Regions from separate parts of the Telluria sp. LT2P80 genome, predicted to be linked through region 1. Evidence: riboswitches for the same ligand, from Rfam matches in the RefSeq annotation. Region 1 holds a riboswitch; each other region holds the start of a gene.
The links. A riboswitch is a leader RNA that binds a small molecule or an ion and turns the genes downstream of it on or off. The one in region 1 is predicted to bind cobalamin.

Region 1 (5,293 bases):
ATCTGAGCCAGGATCAAACTCTTCAGTTCAATCTCTGTTTGTTGGCATTTCTGCCACCCTACCTTACGGCAGGGGTCGCTCACTCAAAATACTGACCGTTACTCATTGCTGAGCAACGTATTTCTTTTTTGTGAACATTTGATAATTTAAGTAATCAAAGACCGAGGTCTTTGGCACCTTCATCAAACGCCCACACTTATCGACTGTTAATTTTTAAAGAACTTTATTCGGTGCTGCTTCTGCCGTTTGCTACGAAGCGTTGTGTTCGTTAGCAGCAGAGAGGCGAGATTATGAAGTGTTTCTCATTTTTCGTCAACCCCTTCTTTCCTTCTTTTTCTTCGCTGTCGCTGCGTTTGAGGCGGCGTCTGCGTCGAGGAGCGAGACTATAACAAAGCCAGGATGGTCTTGCAATGCTTTCTCTTGTGATATCGTGGCCGCCGCCCATAGCGACCTTTTCATTACTCATGCATATTCCTGTTATTGCCCCGATCGCCCATGCGGCGTTGTCCCAATCCCTGGCCGCCGCAATCAATAACAAGACCAAGCCGCTAGGCAGCCTGGGCCGTCTGGAGGATCTTGCCACCCAGTTGGGCCTGATTCAGCAGACAACCCGGGTAACGATCGACCAGCCTGCCATCCTCGTCTTTGCGGCCGACCATGGCGTCGTCGCCGAAGGTATCTCTGCCTACCCACAAGACGTCACCTGGCAGATGGTCGAAAACTTCCTCGCCAACGGTGCGGCCATCAATGTGTTCGCGCGCCAGAATGGCTGCGCGCTGCGCGTGATCGACGCCGGCGTGAACCACGACTTCGGCGTGCGCGATGGTCTGCTCGACCGGAAAGTCGCCAACGGCACGAACAACTTCGCCATCGCACCGGCGATGTCGGCGCAGGACTGCGCTACCGCCCTCGAACACGGCATGGCCCTGGCGCGCGACCTGTCCGGCAATGTCGTGGGCTTCGGCGAGATGGGTATCGGGAACACGACTTCTGCGGCAGCCCTGATGCACAAGCTGACCGGGCAGCCCGCTGCTGCCTGCGTCGGCGCCGGCACTGGCCTGACGCCTGACGGCATCCGCCATAAAGAGCATGTGGTTGCTGCCGCCGTCGCGCATCACGCCAGCGTGCACGAACCGCTCGACGTCCTGGCCACCTTCGGCGGCTTCGAGATCGCGATGATGGCCGGCGCCATGCTGCAGGCAGCCACGCTGCGCAAGGTGCTGCTGATCGACGGCTTCATCGTCACCAGCGCGCTGCTGGTCGCTGCGCGCCTGCAACCAGCGATCCTCGACTACTGCGTGTTCGCGCACTGTTCGGGCGAGCATGGCCACGCCCTGCTGCTCGAGCAGCTCGGGGCACGGCCGCTGCTCGACCTGGGTCTGCGCCTGGGCGAAGGCACCGGCAGCGCCCTTGCTCTACCCCTGCTGCACGCAGCCGCCAACTTCCTGGGCGAGATGGCGACCTTCGCATCGGCCCAGGTCTCGGCACAACTGGGCGAGCACGCGGGATGATCCATCAACTGCGCCTGTTCTTCATTGCGCTGCAGTTTTTTACGCGGATCCCGATTCCGCGCTGGGTCGGCTTCGAGCCGGCATGGCTCAATCACGCGTCGCGCTACTTCCCGCTGGTGGGCGTCGTGGTGGGCGCCATCGGCGCGGTCGTCTACTTCATCGCCGCGCACTGGCTGCCAGCGCCAGTGGCCGCCGTACTCTCCACCGCCGCGACCATTTACCTCACCGGCGCCTTCCACGAAGACGGTTTCGCCGACACCTGCGATGGTCTGGGCGGCGGCATGACAAAAGAACGCACGCTCGAGATCATGAAGGATTCGCGCGTCGGCGCTTACGGCGCGATCGGCATCGTGTGCATGCTGGGCGCGAAGCTGGCCGCACTCGCCACGCTGCCACCCTTGACTGCCGTCGGCGCCCTGCTGGTGGCGCACCCGCTCTCGCGCCTGGCCGCCACGTCCCTGATCTGGCAGATGGACTACGCCCGCGCCGAAGGCAAGGCCAAGCCGCTGGCCGTGCGCATGAGCAGCGCCGAATTCGGGATCGCGACGCTTACGGTGCTGGTGCCAGCGATCGTGCTTCTCGCCGTCGGCCTGCTCGACCTGGCCGCGATTGGCGCAGCACTGTTTGCGGCCTTGCTGGCCACGCGCTGGCTGGCCCATAAATTCACGCGCCGGCTGCAGGGCTATACGGGCGACTGTCTCGGCGCCGTGCAGCAGTTGGCCGAAGTCGCGATCTATATCGCGGTGCTGGCCACACTCGGCCGCGGCGCGCTGGTCTGATGCGCCTGTATCTCGTGCGCCACCCGAAACCGGACGTGCCGGCCGGGTACTGCTACGGCCGCACCGACCTGCCAGCACAGGCAGCCGACAGCGAACGCGTCCTGGCGGCGCTGACCAATCAAGGCATTCCCGGAGCCTTGCCGGTCTACACCAGTCCCCTGCAACGCAGCGCCGTGCTGGCGCAGCAGCTGTCAACCGCGCCCACGTTCGACGCGCGCCTGGCCGAGATGGACTTTGGCGCCTGGGAGCTGCGCCAGTGGGACGACATCACCCGGGACGAGATCGATGCCTGGAACGCCGACCTGCTTCACTACCGCCCCGGCGGCGGCGAGAACGTCCTGCAGGTGGCCATGCGCGTGGACGCGTTTCGGGCCGACATCCAGCGCGCAGGGCACGCCGAGGCAGTCGTCATCTGCCACGCCGGTACCATGCGCCTGCTGCACGCCATGTCCAGCGGCGGAACATTGGAGGATGCTGCGCTGCGTGCGGCATCGACACCACACCAGATCGGCTACGGCGAAGTCATGGTGCTGGAAATATGACAATGCCCGGGGCAACCACCTTATAATGAGCGCGTTTTGGTGCTCGCACCTGCGTTCGCAGGTGCAGTTAAACGGGAAACACGAAGCTCTTCACAGGGCCAACGCGTGCTGCCCCCGCAACGGTAAGCAAGTGCTGCAGCCTCTCATCGGGTCCTGCGGCAAACCGCCCCCTCATACCACTGTGCTTTAAAAGCATGGGAAGGTCGGACGGCCATACTTGTCAGCCCGGATACCGGCCAAAAGGTGGATACGCGCACAGCGCGATCCTTTGAATCCAGCCCACGGGGACGTCGGCGGGATGCCTTTGATAAGAACCACTCATGAATTTTCCAGTAAGCCGGCAAGCGGCCGCCGTGTCGCTCGCACTCGCCCTCATCTCGTCCACCGCCATCGCCGAAGTCGCTGACACCGTCGTCGTCACCGCGACCCGCACGCCGCAACTCGCTGCCGACCTGATCGCCGACACCACCGTCATCAACGCCGAAGAGATCGCGCGCTCGGGCGCCGGCTCGGTGGCCGACATCCTGCAGCGCCAGCGCGGCATCGAGATCGCCCGCAACGGCCCGGCCGGCACCACGACCAGCGTCTATGTGCGCGGCGCAAACGCCAACCAGATCGTCGTGCTGCTCGACGGCGTGCGCATCGGCTCGTCCACCACCGGCACCGCCAGCTGGAATGCCATCCCGCTGGGCGCCATCGACCGCATTGAAATCGTCTACGGGCCACTGAGCACGCTGTACGGCGCCGACGCCATCGGCGGCGTGATCCAGATCTTCACCCGCAAGGGCGAAGGCGCACCTGTCGTCACCGCTTCGGTGGGTGCCGGCAGCAATGCGACGCTGCAGGGCGATGCAGGCATCTTCGGCAGCAGCGGTGGCCCGAATGCCATCAACTATGCCTTCGGCGCCGGCTACGAAGAGTCGGATGGCTTCTCGTCCACACGGCCCGGTGCGTCAGGCTACAACGCCGACGAAGACGGCTACCGCCGCCGCAATGCCAACGGCCGTGTGTCGATGGCGCTCGCGCCGGGCCACGAGATCGGCGCCCAGTTCCTGGCCAGCCGCACGTACAGCCAGTACGATGCCAGTGGTTCCGGCAGCTACGATGTGCACAGCGACTCGGACATCAATACCGCCGCCGTCTACATGACCAACCAGATTTTGCCAAACTGGCGCAGCACCGTGCAGTACGCGCGTTCGGAAGACAAGTCGGGCAACTTCAGCAACGCCACGGCCAGCGGCGCCAGCCAGATCGACACCGAGCAGAACGAATTCTCGTGGCAGAACAATGTCGCGATCGGCCAGGACACGCTGCAGCTGCTATTCAACCACCGCAAGGAAGAAGTCTCGTCGATGCGCCAGACACGCATCACCAATTCGTATGCAGCAGCCTACTCGGCCAAGCGCGCCAATCACCTGTTCGACGTCAGCGCGCGCCAGGACCGCTCGGTCTACGGCAGCCAGAACACCGGCGCCGCCGGCTACGGCTACGAGTTCGGCAACGGCCTGCGCGCCACTGCCAGCATCGGCACGAGCTTCCGCGCCCCGACCTTCAACGAACTGTACTTCCCGGGCTACGGCCTGGCGACGAACAAGCCGGAAAAAGGCCGCAATCGCGAAGTGGGCCTGCGCTACGACGGCAACGGCTACACCCTCGATGCCACGTACTTCCACAATCGCCTGACCGACATGATTGTCTCGGCCACGCCATGCCCGGACGGCATCAACCGCAGCTGCGCCTACAACGTCAACGAAGCAACGCTCGAAGGCTTCTCGCTGGCCGGCAGCACGCGCCTGATGGACGTGAACCTGCGCGCCAGCCTCGATTGGCAGGATCCGCGCGATGACACCACCGGCCGCCAGCTGGCGCGCCGTGCGAAGAAGCACGCCAACTTCGCGGCCGATTACGTGCTGGGCCAGTTAAAGAGCGGCGCCGAGCTGACCGTGTCGGGCGACCGTTTCGACAATGCGCCGAATACCAACCGCCTGGCTGGCTACGGTTTGCTGAACCTGTACACCACGTACCAGTTCACGCCCGAGTGGTCCCTGCTGCTGCGCGTGAACAACGTCGCGGACAAGAACTACGAAGTGGCGCGCAACTACGGCACCAGTGGCCGCACCTGGTTCGCGTCGCTGCGCTACGGCATCCGTTAAGCTGGCATTTTTCGCCCGCGGCGCACGCGCCGCGGGCATCGATCAACTATCAGGGCCCGCATGCAAGCACCCGTCCCGTCATTACGCCAACGCGCCACGCTCATCATCGGCGCCATGCTGGTCCTGGCCATCGCTACCCTGCTGTTCTCGGGCATGACCGGTTCCATCCGCGTGCCGCTCAGCGACATCCCCGACGCCCTGCGCCAATTGGCAAGTGGCCAACCCGAATCCCTGTCCGCATCCCTGCTCGACCTGCGCGCCAGCCGCGCGCTGGTGGCCTTTGCCACTGGCGGCGCCCTCGCCCTGGC
Region 2 (5,293 bases), on a different contig from region 1:
AATTTGGCTGTCATTGAATATGCTGAATTTAAAGGATTTCTTTTCGAGAAGGAACCAGATTTTTTGCGTGCTACGATCCGAAAAAGGAAGTTAAGCACTGCTCAGATAGCATGGAAAATTAAAATAAATCGCCGAATTTTGAATCAAATTGTTGTGCGTCAAAGGACTGAACGTTAGTAAATTCTTTCACACAGTGAAAGGCCGCCACGCCGTCAGCAAAATCTCTGAAATTTCGATCAGGTTCAGATCCGGATCACGCACATACACCGAGCGGATCTTGCCGGTTGCCCCAGTCCGCTCCACCGGTCCTTCGACAATGGGCCAGTCGCACTTGCTCAGGTGCGCAATCACCTGACCAAGCGGCACCGCCGCAATGAAACACAGATCCAGCGCCCCCGGCACCGGCAGATGCGCCTTCGGCTCAAACTCGGCGCCACGCTGATGCAGGTTGATCTTCTGGTTGCCGAACGTGAAGGCAATCCGCTCCGCGCCAAAGGTTTCCAGACGCATGCCCATGACGTCCGTATAAAAATGCTTCGTTGCATTGAGGTCGGTGCACGTCAGCACCAGGTGGTCGAGATGAGAAATCATGGCAAGCGGTCCTTGAATGAAGATGATTACAACTCGGTACGCAACTCGAACAATTCCGGGAACAGCACGACATCGAGCATCTTGCGCAGATACCCCACGCCGTCCGTGCCGCCCGTGCCGGTTTTAAAACCGATCACGCGCTGCACCGTCGTCACATGCCGGAAGCGCCACAAGCGAAACGCCGTCTCGATATCCACCAGCTTTTCGCCCAGCTCATACAGCGGCCAATACTGGTCAGTATCGCGATAAACGACCATCCACGCCGCCTTCACCGACGGATCCGACCGCGTCGCCTGATGCCACGGTCCCGCAAGCCGCGCCGCATCCACGGCCAATCCACTGCGCGCCATCACCATGATTGCTTCGTCATACAGCGACGGTTTATCCAGCACGCCCTGCAGCGTCGCATGCGCGTCAGGCTTGTGCTGATGCACCTGCAAATGCGTGACGTTCTTGTTCCCCAGGATGAATTCGATCTCGCGATACTGGTGCGACTGGAATCCTGACGACGCGCCAAGATACGGGCGGATCGCCGTGTACTCGGGCGGTGTCATCGTCGCCAGCACATCCCATGCATGCACGAGCTGGTTCATGATCGCGGCCACGCGCGCCAGCATCTTCATCGCCGCGGGCAACTGGCCCCGCGCGATGTTGTCGCGCGCACCGTGCAGCTCGTGCAGCATCAGCTTCATCCACAGTTCACTGGTCTGGTGCTGGACGATGAACAGCAGCTCGTTATGCTCGGGCGACAGCGGATGCTGGGCGTTGAGGATCGTGTCGAGCGAGAGGTAGTCGCCATAGCTCATGTCCTTGCTGAAATCGAGCTTGGCGCCGTGATAGCCGGGCTGCGAGACAGGGCAGCCACTCACATCGGCATTGCTGGCGGACGAATCCGGGGTAACAGGGCAGGGCATCGTGTCCTCTCTTGAGAATCGACCGAGAATCGCTCAGGTCACCGCAGTGCGCTTGGCATCGACCTGATAGTCGCTGCGGTCCAGGATATCCTTGAGCACCATCACCGCCTGCCACACATCGTCATACCCCGTGTACAGCGGCGTGAAGCCGAAGCGCATCACCTGCGGCTCGCGGTAGTCGCCAATGACGCCGCGCGCGATCAGGGCCTGCATCACTGCGTAGCCATGCGGATGCGTCACGCTCACCTGGCTGCCACGGTCCGCATGATTGCGCGGCGTGATCAGCTCCAGCGGATGCGCGGCGCATTCCTGTTCGAGCAGCGCCAGGAACAGATCCGACAGGGCGAGCGACTTCTTGCGCAGCGCCGCCATCGTCACGTCCTGAAACACGGCCAGCCCGCACTCGATCAGCGCCAGCGCCACCACCGGCTGCGTGCCGCACATCGCGCGCTTGATGCCGGCCACCGGCGCAAACGCCGGCTGCATCGCGAACGGCTGGCGGTGCGCCCACCAGCCCGTGAGCGGCTGCGTGAACTGCGCATGATGGCGCTGTGGCACCCAGATGAACGCTGGCGCGCCCGGGCCGCCGTTGAGGAATTTGTAGGTGCAGCCCACCGCGAAGTCGGCGTTCGCGCCATTCAGATCCACTTCCACTGCGCCGGCCGAATGGGCCAGGTCCCAGATCGCCAACGCGCCGGCGGCGTGGATCTGCGCCGTGATCGTCTTCATGTCGAGCATGCGCCCGGTGCGGTAGTTCACGTGCGTGAGCATCACGACCGCCACCTGGGCGCCGGCGTCGCCTTCCAGAGCAGCGGGCAGGTCGGCCCAACTGTCGAGCAGGCGCAGCTCGTAACCGCGCTCGAGCCAGCCGATCAGGCCTTCGGCCATGTAGATATCGCTCGGGAAGTTATCGCGCTCGGTGAGGATGATGCGGCGGGCGGCGTGCGCCGGCGCGTCGGCCTGCATCTTGAGCGACGCGGCCAGCGCCTTGAACAGGTTCACCGAGGTCGAATCGGTGACCACCACTTCATCGGCCGCGGCGCCGATCAGCGGCGCGATCAGGGTGCCCAGGCGCTGCGGCAGGTCGTACCAGCCGGCCGTGTTCCAGCTGCGGATCAGGTCATTGCCCCATTCGGCGGCGATCACGTCCTGCGCGCGTTGCAGGGCCGCGCGGGGGCGGGCGCCGAGCGAATTGCCATCGAGGTAAATCACGCCGTCCGGCAGCGCGAAGGCATTGCGCTGGGGCGCCAGCGGGTCGGCCGCGTCGAGGGCCAGGCAGTCTTGTCGTGTGATCATGTGAACGGTCGCGAAGAAGTAGTGGGTGCCGGCCTGGCCGGACGATACCGCCATTCTAGGCTAGAGGCCAAAGAATGCGGTGACAGTGGCGCACCCTGGCTGTAGAATCGCGCCCAATCAAGTGAATGGTGCCGTCCTGCTCGTCTGCAGGAAGGTGAAACGGGAAGCCGGTGACGTGTGCGAATCCATCGCACGCCAGTCCGGCGCAGCCCCCGCTGCTGTATGCCTGACGACCCTCGTCGAACGCCACTGTGCCCCGTGCACGGGAAGGCAGGACCCGGGAAGGATGACGGCAAGCCAGAAGACCGGCCAATCACGATGCATTGCGTACGTCCCGGGGTGTGGGCGTGCCTGTTGGTAGTTCGTCGTTCCTTTTTTGTTGCCATCGCGGTCGCGTCAGCGTTCGTGCGCGCGTGCGCATGGCTTGCTGCGTCCAGCGTGGAAGGAAGACGTCTGCCCGTTGTCATGCGCGCCCTGGCGCGCAGCTGAAAGGTCGACGTTCACATGAACACTGCTTCGCTTGCCCGCGCCTCTACTGCGCTGGTGCTTTTGCTCGCGTCCCTGCTTGCCTGCGCCCACAGCCACGCCGCTACCATGTTCGCCTTGGTCACCGAGCGCGCCGCGCCAGGCGCGATCGAGGCCGCCCACCGCCACCTGGCCAGCCACCCGCGCGACCGGATTCAGTTGCGCACGCCGGCCCAGTTGATGGCCGCGAGTGAACGCGAGGTAGGCCAGTGGATCGCCGGCGCCGACACGGTGCTGGCCGTGTCGCTGTTCGGCGATCCGGCGCGCCGCATGAAGGATGTGCTGGCGCGCCATGCCAAGCCAGGCACCGCGGTGCTGGCGTTCAATGGCGAAGCAAGCCTGAACCTGATGACGCGCGCGGCGCACGGCAGCCTGGCCGGCTTCGCGCCCGAGCTGCTGCGCGAACTGGCAGCCGAAGCACCGGCGCCAGCCGCACTGCAGGCGGCAGAGGCGAATCCCGCGGCCCGTCACTGGCTCGCGGCGCGGCGCGTCTGGCAAGCGGGCGGCGTGGACAACACCACGGCTCTCATCGCCCACCTGCTGCATCCATCGACAGCGCTCGGCGCCCCGCTGCCCGAGCCAACACTGCGCCTGCGCGTCGGCCAGAACGAGCTGCAGGATGCTGCCGCCTGGGGCAACGCCGCAAAACTCGGCCTGAAGGACCGCCCGACCGTCGTCGTGCTCGACCTGGCGAACATGGATGGCATGGTGCCGGCCGCGCTGTGCCGCCGCATCGAAGAACAGGGCCAGGCCTGCGTGCAGCTGCTCACGCGCTGGGGCGGCGCCTCGCGCGAAGCGCTGGTGCGCCTGCCGGAGCTGATCGCGCCAGCGAAGCCTGCAGCGCTGGTGGTGCTGCAGGACTTCGTCGTCGGCGCCGCCGAAGGGCGCGAAGTCGTCAGCGAAGCCTTCAAACGCCTCGATATCCCCGTGTTCAAGGCGATCCGCCTGTCGGACCGCACTGCCATTCAGTGGCAGCTTTCGCCCGATGGGCTGCCGCCGGATTCGGTGCAGTACCGCGTCGCGCTGCCCGAACTGCAGGGCATCGGCCAGCCGATGGTGGTGGCGGCGCTGGGCCAGTCGCAGCGCGACCGCCTGACCGGCATCGAGAACCGCCCGCCGGTGCTGCTGCCGGCCGAAGTCGATCGCATGACGGCGCGCGTGAGCCGCTGGCTGGCGCTGCGTGCCAAGCGCAATGCCGACAAGCGCATCGCGATGGTCTATTACAACCACCCGCCGGGCCGCCAGAACATCGGCGCCGACAACCTGAACGTGCCGGCGTCGCTGTTCGACATGCTGCATGCACTGAAAGCCGCCGGCTACACGGTCGGCGATTTACCCGCCACGCCCGAAGCGCTGCTCGACATGATCATGGCGCACGGCGTAAACCTGCCGGAAGACCGCGCCGCGCTGCGCGAGATGAGCGTTGTGGTGAACAGCGTCAGCGCGGCCGACTACGCGCGCTGGTTCGCGACGCTTGCACCGCGCGTGCAGGGCGAGATGAAGGACGGCATGCTGGGCCGCCTGCATGCCGACGTGCTGGTCGCCGAAGCGCAGGGCGAGCGCGCGCCGGGCCGCAAGCAGGCCGAGACGATCATCAAGGAATTGCTGCACCTGGTCGAGGGTGTCGACCATCCACAGCGCGTGCAGGCCACGCGCGACCTGCATGCGCTCGAAGACGGCTACCGCGCCTGTCTCGACGACAGTAAACCCAGTCCGTGCAAGGCGCTCGCGCCACTGTACCGGCGCCTGATCGGCTACGGCATCGAAGGCATGCGCGGCTGGGGCCCGGTGCCGGGCAAGGTAATGGTCGACAGCGGCAAGCTGCTGGTGCCGGGCCTCACGTTCGGCAATGTGTTCATCGGCCCGCAGCCGCCGCGCGGCTGGGAAGTCGATGAAGAACTGCTGCACGCGAATACCAGCATCACGCCGCCGCACCAGTACCTGGCCTTCTACCACTGGATCCGCGA
Region 3 (5,293 bases), on a different contig from region 1:
GCTGTGCGACGATTTGCGCCTGGGCACCGCGCCAAACCAGGGCGGGAGTGTCAAGTGGAGCTGGCACTCGGTCGTGTTCCGCGACGACGGTGAACGCTTCAACCACTATGGCGACGGCAACTGGGCCGGCATCATCGGAGTCATGCGTGACGCGATGGTCGATACGGCCAACTAGGCGCCGCCTCGTTTGGCTGGCACTGTTTGTCGCCGGTGCGCTCATGGTTGGACTGTTCTGGCGCGAGGACGATCCGGCGCTGCCACTTGCAGCGTCGGCGCCGCCGGCTGGATTGCATTTTCTCGGGCCGGTGCCGGTCATGACCCCCGCCGGCGACGACCGTACCGTGCGCCGCCGTCAGCTTGCCGGGCAGGTTCGATTGACGCAGCACACCTATTGCAGCTACCTCCAGCACACCCGCTACCCGCATGCATCGCGTCCGGCCGCGCAGCATCCCGACCAGCTGTATCCGAACCAGCCGGTGCGCGAATCGAACCCGATGCGCATCGATGGCGGGGACAGCGATCCGGGCGTGCTGGTGCAGACCGCGCAGTCGCGCGTCTACCTGGCGGCGGGCGAGACGGTCGAGTTTTCGCTGCGCGCCGTCGACGCGCACGGCGCCGCGCTGCCGCTGGTGGTCACGCGCGCACTGGCCCAGGGCATGGGCGCCACGGGCAATCGCCCCGCGCCCCGTGTAACGCTGGCGTTTTCGCAGGATGATGACGGCCACTGGCGCGCCACGTTCGCGCCGCAGGCGGGCGCACTGGCCGGCTTTCACGGCACCATCCGCAGCGAAGTGCGTTTCAGCGCGGCCGGCCGTGCGGGTGTCGTGTTGTTCGACGTGATTTATTCGCCCGAGTTGCCGGCCGTGTGGGCGGGCGCGCCGCGTGAAGCGATCGGCGCGGACGCCCTTGAGTTCACGCTGCCGCTCGATGTGCGCCTGGCTGGCCGCTACGTGGTCAGCGGCCGCATCGACGATGCGCTTGGCCGCCCGTTTGCGCTGGCGAGCTTCAACGAGCTATTGGGGCAGGGCATGCAGTCGGTCGCGTTGCGCGTGCACGGCAAGCTGCTGCACGACGCCGATCCTGCGCCGCCATTGCCGCTCGTGCTGCGCGATGTCGAAGGCTATCTGCTGCGTGAGAACGCGGATCCGGATCGGCTGCTGCTGGCGCGCCGTGAGGGCCCCGTGCTGGTGAGCCGCACGCTGTCGCTGGCCGGCGTGCCCGATCACGTATGGCAGAGCGAGGAACGGAGCCGCTACCTGGCCGAGTATGCGAAAGACCGCGCGGCGGCGCGCGAGCGCTTGGCGGCGTTCGATCCGGCGGCCACCTTGCCGCCTCTTGAATGCAGCGAACCGGTGCTGGTTCAGTAAGGCACCAGCGGCAACTCGACCAGCGCGGACACCGCGATGGCGCAGCACAGCAAGCCGACGCCATACCAGCGCACCATCGATCGTTTCAGTCTGTCCCGTGCGCGCATATGTCGTCTCCGCTGCGTCCCGCCACCATGCGTGGCCAAGGGCCAGTGTGCACGCCGAATATGTCAACAGTGTTGCAACGGCTCAACGTCATGTGCAAGAGAAAGACCAGCTGTGGCGGGTTCGCGACGCCCGCGCGCGCCACCAGCGTAAAATAGCACCTTGAACGAAAGATAAAGAAAGCAACAGCATGTCGATACAATGGTTCCCGGGCCACATGAACGCGGCCAAGAAGGAAGCGGCCGAGCAGATGGAGAACATCGATCTGGTGATCGAAGTCCTCGATGCACGCCTGCCCGAGGCGAGCTGCAACCCACTGGTGGATCAGTTGCGCAAGTTCCGCCAGCGTCCCAGCCTCAAGATCCTGAACAAGATCGACCTGGCCGATCCGGTCGCCACCGCCGCCTGGAAAGCCTATTACGATGCGCAGGAAGGCGTGACCGCCTACCCGATGACGACCAAGAAGCCGGCCGACGTCGCCCGTATCCCCGATCTGGCCTTGTCGCTGGCGCCGCACCGCGGCGTGCCGACCAAGCCGCTGCGTATCATGATCATGGGCATTCCCAACGTCGGCAAATCGACGTTGATGAACGCGCTGCTGAAAAAACGCGTGGCCAAGGTGGGCGACGAGCCGGCCGTCACCAAGGTCCAGCAGCGCCTGTACCTGAACAAGAACGTGGTCCTGGTCGACACGCCCGGCATGCTGTGGCCAAAGATCGCCATGGCCACCGATGGCCTGATGCTGGCGGCAAGCCATGCCATTGGCACCAATGCGCTGGTCGAAGAAGAAGTGGCCGAATACCTGGGCGAGCTGCTGCTGCAGCGCTACCCGCACCTGCTCACCGCGCGCTATGGCCTGAAAACGGAGGGCATGGATGGTGTCGGCGTCATCGAAGGCGTGGCGATGCGCCGGGGCTTCCGTGTACGCGGCGGTGAGTACGACTACGAAAAGGCGGCGCACTCGCTGCTGCAGGATTACCGCCAGGGCGCCCTGGGCCGCATCAGCCTGGAAACGCCGGATTCGCGCGCAGCCAGCCTGGTCCTGCACGCGGCCGAAGTGGCCGAGAAAGCCCGCCTGGCCGCCGAGAAGCTCGCTGCCAAGCTCGAAGAGCAGTCGCGCGGCAAGCGCGGCAGCTGACCCGCCAGGGCGCGTGCCGACACGGTATAATCGCGCCGTTTTGGTGCTCTCGCGCGCATTCCAGCGCGCGAAGTTAAACGGGAAACACGACAGGGCTGCGCCGCGCGCCGTCCTGGAAGTGTGCTGCCCCCGCAACGGTCAACAAGCGCCGCGTCCGCACATCCTGCGCCGCGGCAGACAATCTCGATAACCACTGTCCGCACGACAGGAAGGTGAGGGCGTCCGCTTGCCAGCCCGGATACCGGCCAGGACAGGTGGAAGCGCAAGGCGCTTCCTTCGACGCCAGGCTGCGGGGACGCAGCGGGGCGCCCTTTACCGAGAACACACTCATCATGACTTTTGCAGCTCCCGCGCGCCGCGCGCCCCTCGTTGTGGCGTGCGCCTTCGCCGTGTCCACCTTCGCCACCATCGCCACCGCACAGGAAACGCTGGCGCCGGTCGTCGTCACCGCCGCCCGCTTCCCGGCCACCGCCACGCCAATCGGCGCCACCGTGATCACCGCTGACCAGATCCGCAGCGCCGGCGTGGCCGACGTCAACGCGGCCATCCGCAAGATTGGCGGCGTCTTCGGTCGCCAGAGCCTGGACGGCTCGCCCGACTTCAGCCTGGACCTGCGCGGCTTCGGCACCAACAGCGCGCAAAACGTGGTCGTGATGGTCGACGGCGTGCGCCTGAATGAAAATGAGCTGGCCAGCACGGTGCTCTCGAGCATCCCGGTCGACACGGTCGAGCGCATCGAGATCACGCGCGGCGGCAGCAGCGTGCTGTACGGCGATGGCGCCACCGGCGGCGTGATCCAGATTTTCACCCGCCGTCCGCAAGGCAGCGGCACGCGCGGCACCCTGTTCGTGGAAGGCGGGCGCTTCGATGCGCTCGACCTGCGCGCCTCGATCGCGCATGGCGCCGGCCCGTGGTCGTTCGACGCCGCCGTGGCCGACCGCCGCACCGACAACTACCGCGACAACAACAAGTACGAGCAGACGAGCTTCAGCGGCGGCGTGCAATATGCGTACGCCTCGAACGGCCGCGCTGGCCTGCGTTTCGAGAGCTCGCGCTCGGACTCGCGCCTGCCGGGTTCGCTGAACGAGGCACAGTTCCAGGCCAACCCGACCCAAAGCAACACGCCGGATGATTTCGGCTCGCTCGACACCGACCGTGTCAGCGCGTTCGTCGAACACCGCATCGGCGCCATCGAACTGGCGGCCGAACTGTCGCACCGCGAGCGCGATGTCGGTTCGACATATGTGTTCTCGGGCTTCCCATCGGCCTTGCGCTACCAGTCCGAGCAGACCCAGTTCTCGCTACGTCTGCGCCACACAGCCACGCTCGGCGACAAGCGCAATGAATTCGTCACCGGGATCGACCTGACCCGCTGGGATCGCCAAGTAACGTCGAGCTTCTCGGCAGGCGACGCCAAACAGGCGTCCAAGGCGATCTACGTGCGCGACGAACTGACCTGGAACGCGCCGCACAATGCGCGCCTGGCCGTTGGCGCGCGCCATGAACGTTTCGACAAGGACTACGCCGACCCGCTCGCGTTCACCGCCCCGGAAGACACCGAGCAGTCGGTCAATGCGTTCACGGTCGAAGGCAGCTTCGACGTCGCGCGCGACGTGACCGTGTTCGCCAAGGCCGGCCGCAGTTACCGCATCGCCAACATCGACGAAAACTCGTACCGCGCCACGACGGACGTGCTGGCGCCGCAAACCTCGCGCGACCTCGAACTGGGCGTCGCCTTCGGCAACGACGCGCGCAAGGCCACAGCGCGCGTGTTCCGTCACCGCCTGACGAACGAAATCTTCTTCGATCCGACGCTGGCCGGCGGCTTTGGCATCAACACCAATCTCGACCCGACCCGTCGCCAGGGTGTCGAAGTCGAAGGGCAGGCGCTGCTGGCGAACAACCTGCGCCTGACCGGTGCCTGGCAGTACGTGCAGTCCGAGTTCCGTGATGGCCCGAACGCCGGCCGCGAGATGGTGCTGGTGCCGAAACACGTCGTGACGACGCGCCTGGCCTGGACGCCGGGCAATGGCCAGAGCGCCGATGTCGGCGCGCAGTGGGTGGCCAGCCAGCGTTTCGGTGACGACTTCGCCAACAGTTGTGACGCCCGCGTGCCGTCGTACACGACGGTCGACGCCCGCTATGCGCGCCGCTTCGGCCCATGGGAAGCGTCGGTATCGGGCCTGAATCTGCTCGATCGCCAGCACTACAGCTATGCGTTCAGCTGCCGCGCCGGGATTTATCCGAGCGATGGCCGACAGCTGAAGGTGTCGCTGCGTTACGACTTCTGATCCATGTTCTGCCGGGCGCGGACGGCTGATGTATTTGCATGCATGTTTCAGCGGTAAGCAAATGCAATAAATCGCGCCCTGCAGACAGGGAAAGGGCAAAAAGTGGTAATCTCGCGATCGTTCGCTCAATCATATATGTGGAAGGATGTTATGCGCACTCTGCGTTTTGCCCTCGTTGCTGCCGCCCTGGTTGCCGGTTTCGCCAATGCTTCGCCGACTGATCCACGCGTCGGTTCCGAATACACCGTGCTGGCCGCGCCGCAGCCGACCCAGACCGTCGGCAAGAAGGTCGAAGTCGTCGAATTCTTCGCCTACCACTGCGGCGCCTGCAATGCGTTCGAGCCGACGCTCAATGCATGGATCAAGAAGCAGGGTGACAACATCGTGATGCG

Region 2: it holds a riboswitch for cobalamin, as region 1 does, so the genes downstream of both, AC56LW_RS12140 (cobaltochelatase subunit CobN) here and AC56LW_RS23740 (TonB-dependent receptor domain-containing protein) in region 1, are expected to answer to the same signal.
Region 3: it holds a riboswitch for cobalamin, as region 1 does, so the genes downstream of both, AC56LW_RS09315 (TonB-dependent receptor) here and AC56LW_RS23740 (TonB-dependent receptor domain-containing protein) in region 1, are expected to answer to the same signal.

Annotation. Positions count from the first base shown of each region.
Region 1 covers NZ_JCASIO010000019.1:8,562-13,854, reverse strand. Annotated here, with positions in the region: partial or broken rRNA gene AC56LW_RS23765 (16S ribosomal RNA) at 1-29, opposite strand, end outside; gene AC56LW_RS23760 (hypothetical protein) at 269-466, opposite strand; gene cobT (nicotinate-nucleotide--dimethylbenzimidazole phosphoribosyltransferase) at 465-1,511, shown strand; gene AC56LW_RS23750 (adenosylcobinamide-GDP ribazoletransferase) at 1,508-2,290, shown strand; gene AC56LW_RS23745 (histidine phosphatase family protein) at 2,290-2,832, shown strand; cobalamin riboswitch at 2,853-3,087, shown strand; gene AC56LW_RS23740 (TonB-dependent receptor domain-containing protein) at 3,153-4,985, shown strand; gene AC56LW_RS23735 (FecCD family ABC transporter permease) at 5,046-5,293, shown strand, end outside.
Region 2 covers NZ_JCASIO010000004.1:83,310-88,602, reverse strand. Annotated here, with positions in the region: gene AC56LW_RS12160 (hypothetical protein) at 1-177, shown strand, start outside; gene AC56LW_RS12155 (VOC family protein) at 187-591, opposite strand; gene kynA (tryptophan 2,3-dioxygenase) at 618-1,505, opposite strand; gene kynU (kynureninase) at 1,539-2,801, opposite strand; cobalamin riboswitch at 2,911-3,129, shown strand; gene AC56LW_RS12140 (cobaltochelatase subunit CobN) at 3,306-5,293, shown strand, end outside.
Region 3 covers NZ_JCASIO010000002.1:679,022-684,314, forward strand. Annotated here, with positions in the region: gene AC56LW_RS09300 (hypothetical protein) at 1-175, shown strand, start outside; gene AC56LW_RS09305 (hypothetical protein) at 219-1,367, shown strand; gene ylqF (ribosome biogenesis GTPase YlqF) at 1,690-2,610, shown strand; cobalamin riboswitch at 2,636-2,874, shown strand; gene AC56LW_RS09315 (TonB-dependent receptor) at 2,943-4,901, shown strand; gene AC56LW_RS09320 (thiol:disulfide interchange protein DsbA/DsbL) at 5,052-5,293, shown strand, end outside.